3 regions of the Pseudomonas sp. GW704-F2 genome follow, and region 1 is predicted to be linked to each of the others. Evidence: predicted binding sites of a transcription regulator. Region 1 holds the regulator's gene; each other region holds the start of a gene.
What was found. The regulator sigma-54, encoded in region 1, starts transcription at its own class of promoters, with help from an activator protein. The targets are predictions, from matches to a motif close to ANTGGCATNNANNTTGCTNT.

Region 2: the regulator sigma-54 is predicted to act here: its motif matches at 3,453-3,472, upstream of AC07W0_RS17875 (circularly permuted type 2 ATP-grasp protein).
Region 3: the regulator sigma-54 is predicted to act here: its motif matches at 2,917-2,936, upstream of glnK (P-II family nitrogen regulator).

What each region holds. Positions count from the first base shown of each region.
Region 1 covers NZ_JBWKXO010000002.1:89,142-95,038, forward strand. The annotation lists gene lptC (LPS export ABC transporter periplasmic protein LptC) at 1-540, shown strand, start outside; gene lptA (lipopolysaccharide transport periplasmic protein LptA) at 527-1,060, shown strand; gene lptB (LPS export ABC transporter ATP-binding protein) at 1,060-1,785, shown strand; gene AC07W0_RS02220 (RNA polymerase factor sigma-54) at 1,983-3,476, shown strand; gene hpf (ribosome hibernation-promoting factor, HPF/YfiA family) at 3,552-3,857, shown strand; gene ptsN (PTS IIA-like nitrogen regulatory protein PtsN) at 3,870-4,334, shown strand; gene rapZ (RNase adapter RapZ) at 4,337-5,194, shown strand; gene AC07W0_RS02240 (HPr family phosphocarrier protein) at 5,211-5,483, shown strand; gene AC07W0_RS02245 (ZIP family metal transporter) at 5,522-5,897, opposite strand, start outside.
Region 2 covers NZ_JBWKXO010000020.1:38,277-44,173, reverse strand. The annotation lists gene AC07W0_RS17905 (aminotransferase-like domain-containing protein) at 1-503, shown strand, start outside; gene AC07W0_RS17900 (translation initiation factor 2) at 608-1,099, shown strand; gene AC07W0_RS17895 (YkgJ family cysteine cluster protein) at 1,262-1,516, shown strand; gene AC07W0_RS17890 (START domain-containing protein) at 1,557-2,162, shown strand; gene AC07W0_RS17885 (hypothetical protein) at 2,266-2,502, shown strand; gene AC07W0_RS17880 (ribonuclease E inhibitor RraB) at 2,716-3,057, shown strand; gene AC07W0_RS17875 (circularly permuted type 2 ATP-grasp protein) at 3,505-4,914, shown strand; gene AC07W0_RS17870 (alpha-E domain-containing protein) at 4,919-5,869, shown strand; gene AC07W0_RS17865 (transglutaminase family protein) at 5,866-5,897, shown strand, end outside.
Region 3 covers NZ_JBWKXO010000014.1:104,929-110,825, forward strand. The annotation lists gene glyA (serine hydroxymethyltransferase) at 1-721, shown strand, start outside; gene AC07W0_RS14340 (YifB family Mg chelatase-like AAA ATPase) at 732-2,249, opposite strand; gene AC07W0_RS14345 (accessory factor UbiK family protein) at 2,459-2,722, opposite strand; gene glnK (P-II family nitrogen regulator) at 3,145-3,483, shown strand; gene AC07W0_RS14355 (ammonium transporter) at 3,517-4,854, shown strand; gene AC07W0_RS14360 (secondary thiamine-phosphate synthase enzyme YjbQ) at 5,067-5,492, shown strand; gene sutA (dormancy-specific transcriptional regulator SutA) at 5,596-5,897, shown strand, end outside.

The sequences.
Region 1 (5,897 bases):
TTCGGGGTCATCGCCGCGCTGCTCCTGGCGGTTGGCTACTGGAATATCAGCCCGGAGCGCTTTCTCGACCAGCCTGTGGCGCAGGTTGACCAAGGCGCTATCGACTATTACGCCACCAATGCCTACAGCGTGCAGTTCCTGCCCGATGGCAAGGTGCAGTATGAAATGACCTCGGACAAGGTCGAGCACTTGAAAGCGTCCGAAGTCACCCTGCTGACCAACCCCGATTTGAATCTGTATCGCGGCACCGAATTCCCCTGGCACGTCACCAGCAAACGTGGCGAAGTCAACCCGGACGGCACCGAAGTAGAACTGATCGACTCGGTGCGCGTCGCACGGACCGACGCGCAGAACCGCGACACCATCATCACCAGCAGTCGCATGACCGTATTCCCACAGAAGCAATATGCGCAGACCGAGCAAGACGTTAGAATCGACGGCGCTGGCGGTGTATCGACTGGCAAGGGAATGAAAGCGTATTTGAAAGAAAGCAGGATACACCTGCTATCGAACGTAAGAGGACAGTATGAGGCTCGTTAAAACCCTCCCTATTTTGCTCAGTCTGGGCGCAGCACTGGGAAGCGTGAGCGCCTGGGCTCTGCCGAACGATAGCCAGCAACCGATCCACATTTCGGCCGACGATGCACAGCTCGATGACAAGCAAGGCGTCGCAACCTACACCGGCGGTGTGATCATTACCCAGGGTTCGATGAAGATCACCGGCAACACGGTGACGCTGACTCGCACCCCTGCTGGCGACATTGACGTCGTGACCTCGGTGGGCAACCTGGCCTACTTCGAACAGAAGCAGTCTGCCACCGACACCGCCCCGATGAAGGGCTACGGTAAAACCATCCAGTATCACGCCCAGCAAAATCGCATCGTGCTGATCGACCAGGCCAAGGTACTCAGCCCCGACGGCAACTCCACGGAAGGTGAAAAAATCACCTATGACACCGTGAAGCAGGTTGCCAACGCCGGTCGCGCCAACGGCACCAAGGTGACTGCACCGCGTCCACGTATCGACATGGTTATCCAGCCGAAGAAGAAGGCCGAGTAATGGCAACCCTGAAAGCCCAGCATCTGGCCAAGGCCTATAAAGGCCGTCAGGTCGTGCGCGACGTCAGCTTGTCGATCGACAGCGGCCAGATCGTCGGCCTGCTTGGCCCCAACGGTGCCGGCAAGACCACCTGTTTCTATATGATCGTCGGCCTGGTCCAGGCGGACCAAGGTCGCATCCTGATCGACGACCTCGACGTCAGCCACCAGCCGATGCACGGCCGTGCGCGCGCCGGTATCGGCTATCTTCCCCAGGAAGCGTCGATCTTCCGCAAACTGTCGGTTGCCGATAACATCATGGCGATCCTCGAGACCCGCAAGGAACTCGACCGCGACGGCCGCCGCAAGGAGCTGGAAAGCCTGCTGCAGGAATTCCACATCAACCACATTCGCGACAACCTCGGCATGAGTTTGTCCGGCGGTGAACGCCGCCGCGTGGAGATTGCCCGCGCCCTGGCCACTGCACCGAAGTTCATCCTGCTGGACGAACCGTTTGCCGGTGTCGACCCGATCTCGGTCGGCGACATCAAGCAGATCATCCATCACCTCAAGGCCAAGGGCATCGGTGTACTGATCACCGACCACAACGTCCGCGAGACCCTCGATATCTGCGAAACCGCGTATATCGTCAACGATGGGCAACTGATTGCCGAAGGCGATTCGGCCACGATCCTGGCCAACGAACTGGTCAAGGAAGTGTATCTGGGCCACGAGTTCCGCCTGTAGGCCTGCCTGGAAAAAAAGGCGGTGGCAGGCCGTTCGCCAAGGTGCGCGGGAGTCAATGAAAACCTCCGGATTTTTATTGTTACCGCGCTCTAGGCAAAGCCTCCAATATCAGGCATATAATTTGCTTATGTTTGGCGCTCACGCGCCCTGTCGTGGATGGCGCATTGCGCCGGCGAATAAGGTGTTAAGCCCCTGCCATGAAACCATCGCTAGTCCTGAGAATGGGCCAGCAGCTGACGATGACACCGCAGCTGCAACAGGCCATCCGCCTGCTCCAATTGTCGACACTGGACCTGCAACAGGAAATCCAGGAAGCCCTGGAGTCCAATCCGATGCTCGAACGCCAGGAAGAAGGCGACGACTTCGATAATGCAGACCCGCTGGCCGACAACATCGAGCAAAAACCCAATTCCGACGTGCAGGAACCCTCTTACCAGGAAACCGCCCCTACGGTGGACAACCTGGAGGAAGGCGAATGGAACGAACGCATTCCCAACGAACTTCCCGTGGACACCGCCTGGGAAGACGTCTACCAGACCAGCGCCAGCAGCCTGCCCAGCAATGATGACGACGAGTGGGACTTCACCACCCGCACCTCCGCCGGCGAGAGCCTGCAGAGCCACTTGCTGTGGCAATTGAACCTGGCGCCGATGTCCGACACCGATCGCCTGATCGCTGTGACCCTGATCGACTGCATCAACAACCAGGGTTATCTGGACGAGACACTCGAAGAGATTCTTGAAGCCTTCGACCCGGAACTGGACATCGAACTGGACGAGATCGAAGCCGTCCTGCACCGCATCCAGCAGTTCGAGCCCGCCGGCATTGGCGCGCGCAACCTCAGCGAGTGCCTGTTGCTGCAATTGCGCCAGTTGCCCGCCAAGACCCCTTGGCTCGTTGAAGCCCAACGCCTGGTCACCGACTACATCGACCTGCTGGGCAGCCGCGACTACAGCCAACTGATGCGCCGCATGAAGCTCAAGGAAGACGACCTGCGCCACATCATCGAGCTGGTGCAGAGCCTCAACCCGCGTCCGGGCTCGCAGATCGAGTCCAGCGAAGCCGAATACGTCGTCCCCGATGTGATCGTGCGCAAAGACAACGAACGCTGGCTGGTGGAACTGAACCAGGAATCGGTGCCGCGCCTGCGGGTCAACCCGCAATATGCCGGTTTCGTCCGTCGCGCCGACACCAGCGCCGACAACACCTTCATGCGCAACCAGTTGCAGGAAGCGCGCTGGTTCATCAAGAGCCTGCAAAGCCGCAACGAAACCCTGATGAAAGTGGCCACGCAAATCGTCGAGCACCAGCGCGGCTTCCTTGAGTACGGCGACGAAGCGATGAAACCGCTGGTCCTGCACGACATCGCAGAAGCGGTGGGCATGCACGAATCGACGATTTCCCGGGTAACGACGCAAAAATTCATGCATACCCCACGGGGTATATATGAGCTGAAATACTTTTTCTCCAGCCATGTCAGCACCTCCGAAGGCGGCGAATGCTCGTCCACGGCGATCCGCGCAATCATCAAAAAACTGGTTGCCGCGGAAAATCAGAAAAAGCCGTTGAGTGACAGCAAGATCGCTGGTTTACTGGAGGCACAAGGCATTCAGGTCGCCCGTCGAACCGTCGCCAAGTACCGCGAGTCCCTTGGGATCGCGCCTTCCAGCGAGCGTAAGCGTTTGATGTGACGGGCAGGCCACAGCGTTCCAGTGGCAGGCATCTCTGCCTGCCGCTTTATGCACTGGCAACGAAGGAGAAGCTGTATGCAAGTCAATATCAGTGGACACCAACTGGAAGTGACCGACGCGCTGCGCACCTATATCGGCGAAAAACTCAAACGAATTGAGGGGCATTTCGACAAGATCACCAACGTGCAAGTCATTATGACTGTCGAAAAGCTGAAGCAGAAAATCGAAGCCACCTTGCGTATACCCGGCGGAGAAGTCGTCGCCAATGCTGAGCATTCTGATATGTATGCCGCCATTGACGACCTGACCGACAAGCTGGATCGCCAAATCAAAAAGCATAAGGAAAAGCAGCAGAGCCTCCTACAGGGCACCGGCCGCTAACACTCCCCACCCATGATCCGACTTGAAACCATCCTGACTCCCGGCCGTTCCCTTGTGAACGCGCCGGGGGGCAGCAAGAAGAAAGCCCTCGAACAGATTGCCAACCTGATCAGCAAACAAGTGCCTGAGCTGGAGATGCAAGATGTCTACGAGGCTCTGATTGCCCGTGAAAAACTCGGCTCGACCGGTTTTGGTAACGGCATCGCCATTCCTCACTGCCGCCTCAAAGGCTGCGAGACACCTGTCAGCGCCCTGCTGCACCTGGACGCTCCCATCGATTTCGACGCCATCGACGGTGCCCCGGTCGACCTGCTGTTCGTGTTGCTGGTCCCGCAAGCCGCCACCGATGCACACCTGGAACTGCTCCGGCAGATCGCCAGCATGCTTGACCGCAAGGAAGTACGCGACAAACTGCGCAGTGCCAGCAGCAATGAGGCGTTGTATCAGGTTGTCCTGGCTGAACAAGACGAGCAGTAATCATGCGTTTGATCATCGTCAGTGGCCGCTCCGGCTCAGGTAAAAGCACCGCCCTCAATGTTCTTGAGGACAACGGCTTCTATTGCATCGACAACCTGCCCGCCGGCCTGCTGCCGGAGTTGGCGGAGCGCGCGCTGATCCACACCGAACTGGCACAGCCGCTGGTCGCCGTGTCGATCGACGCCCGCAACCTGCCCAGCCACCTCTCGCGGTTCCCGGCACTGCTTGAGGAAGTGCGCGCCAAGCACATTCACTGTGATGTGCTGTACCTGGACGCAGACGAAGAAACCCTGCTCAAACGCTTCTCCGAGACCCGTCGACGTCACCCCCTCAGCAGCCCGCATCGTTCGCTGGCCGAAGCCATCGAGGACGAGACCAAGCTGTTGGGGCCGATCATTGACCTCGCCGACCTCAAGATCAACACCACCAGCCTCAACCTGTACCAACTGCGCGATGCCATCAAGCTCCGCCTGCTGAACCAGCCCGAGCCCGGCACGGCCTTTCTGGTCGAGTCGTTTGGCTTCAAGCGCGGCATGCCGGTGGACGCCGATCTGGTATTCGATGTGCGCTGCCTGCCCAATCCTTACTGGAAGCCGGAGTTGCGGGACCAGTCGGGGCTGGATCAGCCGGTGGCGGACTACCTGGCCGCGCAACCGGATGTCGAGGAGATGTTCCAGGACATCTCCAGCTACCTGCTCAAATGGCTACCGCGCTTTGCCGCCAGCAACCGGGCCTATGTCACCATTGCCATCGGCTGCACCGGCGGCCACCACCGTTCCGTCTACCTGACCGAACGCCTGGGCCAGATGCTGCAACAAACCCTCAAGAACGTCCAGGTTCGCCACCGCGACCTTAGCTGAAAGGAACACCCCCGCGATGCCCGTTCTGGAAATTGAAATCATCAACAAGCTGGGCCTGCACGCCCGCGCCTCAGCCAAGTTCGTCGGCATTGCCGGGCAGTTCCCCTGCCAGGTTCGCGCTGGACGCACTCCGGAAACCATGGTCGACGGCAAGAGCATCATGGCGATGATGATGCTCGCCGCCGGCAAGGGCACCAAGATTCATTTGAAGACCGAAGGCGAGCAAGAGCAGGAAGCGATGGACGCCTTGACCAAGCTGATCAATAACTTCTTTGATGAGGGTGAATAAACCCACCCGACGAGACAGAGGCTGAAGCCGCAACAGCTTCAGCCCAATGCAGTATCCATCACCATCATCAAGCAAAACCCGATGCACAGTCCCAGGCTGGCGAGCTTTTCATGGCCATTGCGCCGCGATTCGGGGATCACCTCGTGAGTGACCACCAGCAGCATCGCGCCAGCAGCCAACGCCAAGCCTAACGGTAACAGCACCTGCGCCAGACTCACCAACCAGGCACAAAGCACTGCGAATATCGGCTCGACCAAGCCCGAAGCCGCACCGATCAGGAACGCCTTGAACCGCGACATCCCTGCCCCGGCCAGCACCAACGCAATCACCAGGCCTTCGGGCACATCCTGCAAAGCGATGCCCATGGCCAGGCTGTCGGCATCCGGCATGCCGCCGCCCGCCGAGACGCCAACC
Region 2 (5,897 bases), on a different contig from region 1:
GCTTTTCCAAAACCCTGTCACCCGGCGTGCGTATCGGCTGGATGATCGCCGGCAAGTATCAGCAGGAAATCCAGCGTTTGCAGATGTTCAGCACCCATTCGGCGTGCAGCGTCACCCAGATGGGCGTCGCCGCGTACCTGGAGAACGGCGGTTACGATCGGCACCTGCGTTACATCCGCCAGGAGTACCGCAAGAACCTCAGCGCGTTCCAACTGGCGGTTCAGCAGTATTTTCCCGAAGGCACCCAGATGACCCGTCCGACCGGCGGTTTTATCCTGTGGGTCAGTTTGCCGGGGCGGGTCAATACCCAGGAACTGCACGTGCGTGCATTGCAGCAGGGCATCAGCATCGCACCGGGGTTGATCTTCAGTAATACGGAACAGTTCAACCACTGTATTCGTCTTAACTGCGGCACGCCGTGGAATCGCGAAGCAGAGCGGGCGCTGATGACTTTGGGGATGCTCGCCAGTCAGTTATGCCTGGAGACAGCGGCCGGCTTGTGAGGCTCGCCAAGTAGCCAGTTCTGATAGCTGGCCAATCACCGCGCTTGTCATGCTGCCTTCAACAAGCGAGCATATGGCCTTCTGCCGTTAATGCTGTTGGCAATATGACTTCTATTTTTCGCGCTGTTTTAGTGATTAGCCTGCTCAGCCTGAGTCACGTCGGCGTCACGCTGGCGGCGACGCCTGTGGCGGACCCCGCACCGACCGCGAGTACCGAGCACACAACCCCCGCAAAAAAACCGACCCCGGCGAAAAAAGCCCCGGCGACCAACAAAAAAAACGCATCGGCAAAAAAACGCGCGCCGGTTGCGAGCACGTCCAAGTCCGCCCACGAAGTGGCCCAGACCCACTTGCCACCGGCGCAGTTGGACTTGTCCCTGCCCTCCGACATGGTCAGGCATTTGCAGCCCATCGGCAGTATGCCTGCGCCGAAAAACGTACCGTTGTTGCCGCCGATGTTTGGCGAAAAGCCGACTGACAACAGTGCATTCCAGATCAACGGTCGCCTGCTCAGCAATGAGATGAAGCTGCAACTGCGCAACGAAGAACGGCGTGAGGTGGAAGGCGCGGCGCTGGATTTCGAATTCAAGCAATAAACTTTTCCGGCGAAGGTGACGTCGATACTCGACCATCTGTCGCAGACTGGTCAGTCACTTTTATTTTCTGCGAAAAACCCCTGTTAGACCATTTTAAAACGGCTGTTTAAGGGCGTACTCTAGCCCGGCCGTCCCTATTGAGCCGTCGAGGACCTGTTGCTCATGAAATGCCGTGAAGGCTGTGGCGCTTGCTGCATCGCCCCCTCCATCAGTTCACCGCTGCCGGGAATGCCCCACGGCAAACCCGCGGGCGAACGCTGCCTGCACCTGTCGGTCGAACAGTTATGCCTGCTGTTCGGGCAACCGGAACGGCCGGCGGTGTGCAGTGATTTCAAGGCGGATATCGAGGTCTGCGGCACCGACCAGGCCGATGCGATCAGGTTGATCGGCTGGTGGGAGCAGATGACGGCGGCTTGATGGCTTTACTATCGGAACTTCAACAATAAGGAATACAACAATGGTTTCGCTGAAACGAATGGCTGTGTTGTGCGGTTTTACGGTGTTGTTTGCTGCCACTGCTCAGGCTGAGGATTGGCAAGTCGCCAAGGATGAAGACGGGATCAAGGTGTCGCTGAGCGAAGTCGCCGGTTCCAAGTACAAGGCGTATCGCGGTGTGACAGTGATCAAGGCCCCCGTGGCCAAGATCGAGGCCTTGCAGGAAGATGCGGTCGGTGCCTGCGCCTGGATTCATGACTGCAAGTCGCAAAAGCTGCTCAAGCAGGAGGGCGTCAAGAGCTGGACCTACACCCAATTCAAGGCACCGTTCCCGGTGACCGACCGCGATTCGATCCTGGAAATCACCACGGCCAAGGCCGCCGACGGCAGCGTGACCCGCACCCTGCTGGAAGTGCCGACCTATCAGCCGGAAGTGAAGGGGTATGTGCGCGTGGCCCAGGTCGACGGCTACTGGAAACTGGTGCCTAAAGGTGCCAACGAAACCGAAGTGACCTACCAGGTACACACCGAGCCAGGCGGCAGCGTGCCTTCGTGGTTGGCCAACAAGTTCGTGGTGGACGCCCCGTTCAACACCTTGAAAGCCCTCAGGGAACGCGCCGAGAAGTAAGCGCGGCAGACCCGGTGCCTGCGACCTTGAGTGGAACGTTTAGCGAGCCCTCAAGGTCCAGATAGAGGTAAGCCCACACGCGGGCTTTATCGAGGAGGCACCGATGCAAAAGTGGCAGATTACCTTCGTTGATGATCACGGCGTGCAGTCCGTGGAGCAGTTCACCTGCGAGCGCAAGCCCAGCCTCGAAGATGCGGCACACTTGATTCGCGACAAGCTGGTGCCGGTGGCCGCCGAACTGGACCTCAATGACCTGGAAGGCCGTAAACCCGAACCGACGGTCAAGATCCTCAAAGACCAGAACAGTATCCAGATCCTCGACATCTCTCCCGTCGTCTGAACATTCCCTGTCTGCCATTCAAGCGCCTCTGGTGGAGGTGATAGCTTCGCGCTACTCTGCAAGTGAGATCAGCGAATGAATCGCTAAGGTCTGGTCTTGTCAGCTACATGCTTGTTTTCCAGCGGTGATGTCATTGCCGTAGTACCCGCGCCAGTAAGGCGTGGGCTTCGGGAAGCACGGAAAGTCTATCCATCGGTTTGAGGAGGACGTTTCATGAGCACAGCCTATCAAGAAGACATCAGCACCAACGTTCTGCGCCGCATGAAAGAAGGCGGCTTCGATTTTTCACGGTTCCACCCCATCGAGTTCTACGCCATTTTCCCGGACGAGGAACGGGCGCGCAGGGCTGCGGGTCGGTTTCGTGGCGAATCCCTGAATGCCCAGGTCAGCGCGCGCGACGATGGCGCCTGGTACCTGGAACTGAGCAAGATCATGTTTGCAACCTACGACGGCATAGGAGACTTCGAGCAAGACTTTGAAGCGGTGGTCGAGCCGCTGGGCGGGATCATCGAAGGATGGGGCGTCAAGCAGGAGGTGCGTGGGTTACCCATGTAGCAGTATGAGAAACACAGCGTATCGGCTGACCTTTGGGTCGGCCGATTTTGTTTGTGGCGTCTGAAATCAGACGCAACTCGCGCGGTATTTCCAGGCAAAAAAAACCACCCGAGTGGGGTGGTCGAAAGGGAAGACCGGAGGAGTCGGTCGATACACGAGATCACACGGTACCGATTGCTCGATGGGTAAGGCTGTAGGACGAGTCCTGTTCAGCAGATGACGGTGATTATCCGCACCGGGGGGCGGGCAGTGAAATCAACACTGGCTATGCTGTTGATAGTCAAAGCCCGCATTGTGATGAAGCGCGCGACAAGACACCGGGCATTCCGCGCACCAGGATGGTGCGCTTAACTCCCCGCTATTATTTAACTCACTGATTTTTAAGTGTTTATGCCGCTGGCACGGGCCTTGCGATGATTCTTGCGTCCGGGTGACAAGGAGTACGGCATGATCCGCACTTATTACGACGAAATGTACGATGGGGCAGGGCAGGTTCGCCCTCATTACCGCGAGTTCGCCCGCTGGTTGGCCGAAACCCCCGCTGAACTGCTGGCCCAGCGCCGGCGTGAAGCCGATTTGCTGTTTCACCGCGCCGGGATCACCTTCACCCTCTACGGGGATGAGCAGGGCACCGAGCGCCTGATTCCCTTCGACACCATCCCGCGCAGCATTCCCGCCAGTGAATGGCGGATTGTCGAACGTGGCTGCATTCAGCGGGTCAAGGCGCTGAACATGTTTCTCGCCGACCTCTACCATGAACAACGCATCATCAAGGCCGGGATCATTCCCGCCGAACAGGTGCTGGCCAACGAGCAGTATCAGTTGGCTATGCAGGGCTTGAATCTGCACCGCGATCTGTATTCCCACATCTCCGGTGTCGATCTCGTGCGTGATGGTGACGGCACTTACTACGTGCTGGAGGACAACCTACGCACGCCCAGCGGCGTCAGCTACATGCTCGAAGACCGCAAGATGATGATGCGCCTGTTCCCCGAACTGTTCGCGGCCCAGCGTATCGCACCGATCGACCACTACCCCAACTTGCTGCTCGACACCCTGAAAAGCGCCAGCCCCCTGGATAACCCCAGCGTGGTGGTGTTGACCCCCGGGCGTTTCAACAGTGCGTTCTTTGAGCATGCCTTCCTCGCCCGGGAAATGGGCGTGGAACTGGTGGAGGGCGCCGACCTGTTCGTGCGCGATGACCGCGTTTTCATGCGTACCACCGACGGCCCCAAGGCCGTGGACGTGATCTATCGCCGCCTCGACGATGCGTTTCTCGACCCGCTGGCCTTCAACCCGGACTCCATGCTCGGCGTCCCCGGCCTGCTTGCCGCCTATCGTTCGGGCAATGTGGTGTTGGCCAACGCGATCGGCACCGGGGTGGCGGATGACAAGTCGGTGTACCCCTTTGTCACCGAGATGATCCGTTTTTACCTGGATGAAGAACCGATCTTGAAGAACGTTCCGACCTTCCAATGCCGTAAGCCCGACGAACTGTCCCACGTATTGGCTAACCTGCCGCACCTGGTGGTCAAGGAAACCCAAGGCTCCGGCGGCTACGGCATGCTCGTCGGTCCGGCTTCCACGGCGGCGGAAATCGAAGCCTTCCGCGCGCGTATCAAGGCCAAGCCCCACGCCTATATCGCACAGCCGACCCTGTGTTTATCCACCTGCCCGACCTTCGTCGAAAACGGTATCGCCCCGCGCCATATCGACCTGCGCCCGTTCGTGTTGTCCGGCAAGGAAACCCGCGTGGTGCCCGGCGGCCTGACCCGCGTGGCGCTGCGCGAAGGTTCACTGGTGGTCAACTCGTCCCAGGGCGGCGGCACCAAAGACACTTGGGTGGTTGAGGACTGATGCCATGTTGAGTAGAACTGCCTCGGATCTGTACTGGATGTCGCGCTACCTTGAACGCGCGGAAAACCTCGCGCGCATGCTCGACGTCAGCTATTCGCTGTCGCTGATGCCCCAGGACGGGCGCGGCGACGGCCTGCATGAACTGGCCATGCCGTTGCTGATCACCGGCACGCTGGATGACTACCACGCGCGACACGGTGAGCTGCACGCCGAACGCCTGCTGCACTTTTTCGCCCTGGACGCGGCCAACCCGGCCAGCATCTACAGCTGCCTCGGTGCTGCGCGGGCCAGCGCCCATGCGGTGCGTGGGCGAATCACGGCCGACATGTGGGAAAACATCAACGCCACCTGGCTGGATATCCGCGACATCGCCCAGCAAGGCTTGAGCCGCTACGGCATGAGCCGGTTCTGTGAGTGGGTCAAGGAGCGTTCGCACCTGTTTCGCGGCGCCACCTACGGCACGATCATGCGCAACGATGCTTTCCGCTTTATCCGTCTGGGCACTTTCATCGAGCGCGCCGACAATACCCTGCGCCTGCTGGACGCACGCTATGAAATGGCTGGCGACCAGGCCGAAGCGGTCAGCGATGGCACGGCCCACGCGTACTACCAGTGGAGTGCCTTGTTGCGTGCGTTGTCGTCGTTCGAGGCCTACACCGAGATCTACCGCGACGCCCCCGGCGCCCGGCAAGTGGCAGAGCTGTTGCTGTTGCGCGCCGATGTGCCGCGTTCGCTGCGGGCCTGCAGCGAAGAGATCGACCAGATCCTCGCCAGCCTGCCCGGTCTCAACGGCCGCCCGGCCCAGCGCCTGGCCGCCGAAATGGATGCACGCCTGCGCTTTACCGCCATCGACGAAATCCTCGAGGAAGGCCTGCATGCCTGGCTGACCGACTTTATTCCCTTGGTCCGCCAGTTGGGCGACGCCATCTACAGTTCCTACCTGGAGGCGGCATGAGACTCTCCATCAGCCACGAAACCACCTA
Region 3 (5,897 bases), on a different contig from region 1:
AGACTGGGCGCGCATGCGGGCGATTGCCGACAAGGTCGGTGCGATTTTCTGGGTCGACATGGCTCACGTCGCCGGCTTGGTCGCCGCTGGCGAGTACCCGGACCCGTTGCCGCACGCCCACGTGGTCACCAGCACCACGCACAAGACCTTGCGTGGCCCGCGAGGCGGGTTGATTTTGTCCAAGGGCCAGGACGCAGCGTTTTACAAAAAACTCGATTCGGCGGTGTTCCCGGGTGTTCAGGGTGGGCCGTTGATGCATCAGATTGCCGCCAAGGCGGTGGCCTTCAAGGAAGCCTTGAGGCCCGAGTTCAAAACCTACCAGGCCCAGGTCGTGGTCAATGCCCGGGCCATGGCGGCCGTGTTGCAGCGGCGCGGTTACAGGATTGTCTCGGGTGGCACCGATAACCACATGATGTTGATCGACCTGTCCGACCGGCCTTACACCGGCAAAGACGCCGATGCGGCCTTGAGCAACGCCGGCATCACCGCCAACAAGAATTCGGTGCCCAACGATCCGCGCTCCCCCTTTGTCACCTCGGGGCTGCGCATCGGCACGCCGGCCGTCACCACCCGCGGTTTCGGCGTGTTCGAGTGCGAGCAACTGGCCGCTTGGCTGTGCGATGTCCTGGACGCCCTGCAACGCGGGGAGAGCGATAGCGTTGCGCTGCAGGTGCGTGAACAGGTGATTGCGCTGTGCCGCCGACACCCGGTTTATCGCTGACTTTTCCCTTCTAAACGTTGGCGCTGTCGACCTGACTGGAGGCTGAGGGGCGGTATTGCAGGGCTTCGGCAATGTGGCTGCGGCGGATGCTGTCTGTGTGTTCCAGATCCGCCAGCGTGCGGGCGACCTTGAGCAGGCGGTGGGCCGCGCGAAGGGACAGGGTCAGGCGCTCGCAGGCGCTTTCCAGCCAGGCTTCATCCGGCCTCGACAGCGCGCAATGCTGGCGCAACCCCGGTAGGTCGAGGACCGCATTGGCGCAGCCCTGGCGCTGTTGCTGGCGGTCCCGGGCCTGGGCTACCAGTGCCGAGGCGGTGGACGTGTTGTCGCCGGGCTGCGGGGCCGGGTTCAGCGCGGTGATTTCGCGAGCGACGGTCAGGTGCAGGTCGATCCGGTCCAGCAACGGCCCGGAGAGTTTGTTGCGATAGCGCTGGACCTGCTCCGGCGTACAGCGACAGCGTGCGCTGGGGTCGCCCATGTAACCGCAAGGGCAGGGGTTCATTGCGGCGACCAGTTGAAAGCGCGCCGGGAAACTCACGCGGTCGCGAGCGCGGGAGATCACGATATGCCCCGACTCCAGTGGCTCGCGCAAAACCTCCAGCACCTTGCGATCAAACTCCGGCAGCTCATCCAGGAACAGCACCCCATGGTGGGCCAAGGTGATTTCCCCCGGTTGCGGCTTTGACCCTCCACCCACCAGCGCCGGGCCGGAGGCCGAATGGTGCGGCTGGCGAAACGGCCGATGGGGCCAATGACTCAGGGGCGCCAGGCTGACCACTGATTGAATCGCTGCCACTTCCAGCGCTTCGTGCTCACTCAGCGGTGGCAGCAAACCCGGCAGGCGGCTGGCGAGCAAGGTCTTGCCGGTGCCGGGCGGGCCGCTGAACAACAGGTTATGCGCGCCTGCCGCAGCGATCAGCAATGCGCGTTTGGCGGCGAGTTGGCCCTGGACTTCGCTGAGGTCCGGGTAAGGTTTGTTCAAGTACAGCAAACCGTCAGACTTGAAGGGCTCGATCGGCACATGCCCATTCAGGTGCGCCACCACCTGCAGCAGGTGGTCCACCGCAATCACCTTCAACCCCGATGCCAGGCAGGCCTCTTCGGCATTCGCCCGGGGCACGATCACGCTGCGCCCGGCCTTGCGCGCCGCGAGCGCTGCCGGCAACACACCTTTCACTGCGCGTACCTCGCCCGATAGCGCCAATTCCCCCAGGCATTCCACGTCGTCGAGCATCTGCGTCGGCACCTGCACGCTCGCCGCGAGAATCCCGAGGGCTATCGCCAGGTCAAAACGCCCGCCGTCCTTGGGCAGGTCGGCGGGCGCGAGGTTGAGGGTGATGCGGCGGGACGGGTATTGCAGCGCGGAGTTGAGGATGGCACTGCGCACGCGGTCCTTGCTTTCCTTGACGGCGGTTTCCGGCAAACCCACCAGGGTGAGCGATGGCAGACCATTGGCCATGTGTACTTCGACGCTGACGGCAGGGGCTTCGACGCCGATCTGGGCGCGACTGTGGACGATGGCGAGGGACATGCTCATTCCTTGAAAGGGCGGACCGCTTCCTGCGGTTTTTCAAGGGTAGACGAGGTGGGGTAGAGCGGGACGCGGGAGGTTTTACAGAACGTATCCGCAGAGTGACGCAGAACAGGTGGGAGCGCCGGCTTGCCTGCGATAGGTCAGGCGTATCAGAGGGACCGAGGTGATTCCATCGCAGGCAAGCCAGCTCCTACATTGGTCGGGGGTTATTCGGAGGCTGCCGGGGTCAACCGCGCTTCCAGCTCCGCCACTTTCGCCTCCAGGCTTTCCAGGCGTGCTCGGGTGCGGGCCAGCACCACCATTTGGCTGTCGAATTCTTCCCGGCTGACCAGGTCGAGCTTGCTGAAGCCGCTTTGCAGCAAGGCCTTGAACTGGCTTTCGATTTCATTGCGGGGCAGTGGGGTCTCGCCGCTGAACAGGCGGGAGGCATGGCCGCTCAGGGCGTCGAGGAGGTCTTTGGGCGCGAGCATGGGAAATATTCCGGAAAACTGTTGGCGGGCAGTGTAACACGCAGCGTCTATAGTCATTTTCACGACCTCGGGCGCACGCTTTTCGCGCAGGGTGTCGGGCGGTAGCGCACCGTTTTCGTGCGCAATCACCCCGCCAAAAAGCCCCGCAGGTGGGCATAAGTGGGCAAGGGACTGATTTCAGTGGTTTTTACGGAGCTGGCAAGGTTTCTGCTTAGACGAACATGACCCATGCACTGATGCAGTCGCTGTGACGAATGCAGTGCGCCGACGGATCAGGGGTACAGGTTTCGTCACCAGTGGTTCGCTGGCGTCGCAATGGCAACTGCTCTTGCGACGATGCGTTACAAAGCCAGGCGCTGCGCTTAGACTTGAGACGGGTTTGTTTTCCTGGGGCAAGTCCACCAATTCGGGAGAGAGTTTTCATGAAGCTAGTCACTGCCATCATCAAGCCGTTCAAGTTGGACGATGTACGCGAGTCGTTGTCCGAAATCGGCGTGCAGGGCATTACCGTTACTGAGGTCAAAGGCTTCGGGCGGCAGAAGGGTCACACCGAGCTGTATCGCGGCGCGGAATACGTGGTTGATTTCCTGCCGAAGGTGAAGATTGATGTCGCCATTGACGACAAGGATCTTGATCGGGTTATCGAGGCGATAACCAAGGCCGCCAACACCGGCAAGATCGGTGACGGCAAGATCTTTGTGGTCAATCTGGAACAGGCTATTCGCATCCGTACCGGCGAAACCGATACCGACGCAATCTAAGCCGCCAAACCCAACGCCCCAGGAGAAAACAATATGACTCTGCGTAAATTCGCAGGGCTCGGAGCCCTGTTGTCCATCGTAATGCCAAGCCTGGCCATGGCGGCAGACGAAGTGGCTGCTCCAGTCCTCAATTCCGGCGACACCGCGTGGATGCTGACATCCACCGCGCTGGTGCTATTCATGACCATTCCCGGCCTGGCGCTGTTCTACGGCGGTATGGTTCGCTCGAAAAACATTCTGTCGGTGATGATGCAGTGTTTTGCCATCACTGGCCTGATCAGCATTCTGTGGGTCATCTACGGTTACAGCATCGCGTTTGACACGACCGGCATGGAGCAGGGCGTTGTAAACTTCAACTCCTTCTTTGGCGGCATGGGCAAGGCGTTCCTGGCGGGCGTAACCCCGGCCAGCATCACCGGGCCTGCGGCGCTGTTTCCGGAAGCGGTGTTCGTCACCTTCCAGATGACCTTCGCCATCATCACCCCGGCGCTGATCGTCGGTGCGTTCGCCGAGCGCATGAAGTTCTCCGCGATGCTGATCTTCATGGCTATCTGGTTCACCCTGGTTTACGCGCCGATCGCACACATGGTCTGGAGCGGCAATGGTGGCCTGCTGTGGGACTGGGGCGTGCTGGACTTCGCTGGTGGCACCGTGGTGCATATCAACGCGGGTGTGGCTGGTCTGGTGGCGTGCATCGTGCTTGGCAAGCGTAAAGGCTACCCGACTACCCCGATGGCCCCTCACAACCTGGGTTACACCTTGGTCGGTGCGGCCATGCTGTGGGTCGGTTGGTTCGGCTTCAACGCCGGCTCCGCTGCTGCGGCCAACGGCACTGCCGGTATGGCGATGCTGGTGACCCAGATCGCTACAGCTGCTGCGGCGCTGGGCTGGATGTTCGCCGAGTGGATCACCCACGGTAAGCCAAGTGCCCTGGGCATCGCCTCGGGTGTGGTGGCTGGCCTGGTCGCCGTCACGCCTGCGGCAGGCACCGTGGGCCCGATGGGCGCTCTGGTGATCGGCCTGGTTGCCGGTGTGATCTGCTTCTTCTGCGCCACCAGCCTCAAGCGCAAGCTGGGCTATGACGACTCCCTGGATGCGTTCGGCGTACACGGTATCGGTGGCATCGTCGGTGCGATCCTCACGGGCGTTTTCGCAGCCCCAGCCCTGGGCGGCTTCGGCACCGTGACTGACGTGGCGGCCCAAGTCTGGATTCAGTGCAAAGGCGTCGGCTTCACTGTGATCTACACCGCCATCGTGACCTTCATCATCCTCAAGGTGCTGGATATGGTCATGGGCCTGCGGGTTACCGACGAAGAAGAGGCTGTCGGCCTCGACCTGGCACAACACAACGAACGCGGCTACAACTTGTAAGTAGGCGAAAAAAACATGCCCGGCTTGCCGGGCATTTTTTTGTCTGGTGTTTGTCACTCATGACGCGGGATGCCGGGTTTTTGCGTCGCGTGGATGATGGCGCTCACACGGCACTTTTCCGGGTGCGAATGTCTTACAGGCATGTAGGCGTATTCGACACTTTGTTTTTTCCCAGAGCGCGCTAGAATGCGCGCCGATGGGCGGAGAACTGTATGTGGCAACAGACCCTGATTACCCTGCGGGCCAAGCCCCGGGGCTTTCACCTGGTAACCGACGAGTTGCTTGCCGGTTTGCCTGAATTGAAGGCGTGTCGCGTGGGCCTGTTGCATCTGTGGTTGCAGCATACCTCGGCCTCGTTGACCATCAACGAGAATGCCGATCCGGCGGTTCGTCGTGACTTCGAGCGTTTTTTCAACTCGCTGGTGCCGCAAGGCCGAGCCGGGTTCGAACACAACGACGAAGGCCCGGACGATCTGCCGGCGCACTTCAAGGCCAGTCTCCTGGGTTGCCAGCTGAGTTTGCCGGTCAAGGCCGGCCGCTTGGCGATGGGGACCTGGCAAGGTGTTTATCTGGGCGAGCACCGTGATCATGGCGGTGCTCGTAAAGTCCTCGCCACTTTGCACGGTGATGGGGCATAAGCCACTGGTTATCCGGTGGATGTTGATTTTTTTCCGGCGACCTTCGACAGATGGTGAAGCTGGGCTATAACTAATCTGCTTTTCGCAAGTCATGAGGTAGAACATGAGCGACGATGATCTGGAAAACGACGAACTGGAAGTAGGCGACGAAGACGACACCGAAGAAGGTCTTGAGGCGGCAGCGGAAGACGTTGCTGACGACGACGGTGGCGATGACGTTCCTGTTCCGGCTGCCAAAGGCAAAGCCAAGGCCGCTGTTTCGGTCGATGAGCTGCCAAGTGTTGAAGCCAAGAACAAAGAGCGCGACGCGCTGGCCCGTGCGATGGAGGAATTCCTCGCTAAAGGCGGCAAAGTGCAGGAAGTCGAGGCCAACGTGGTAGCAGATCCACCCAAGAAGCCGGATAA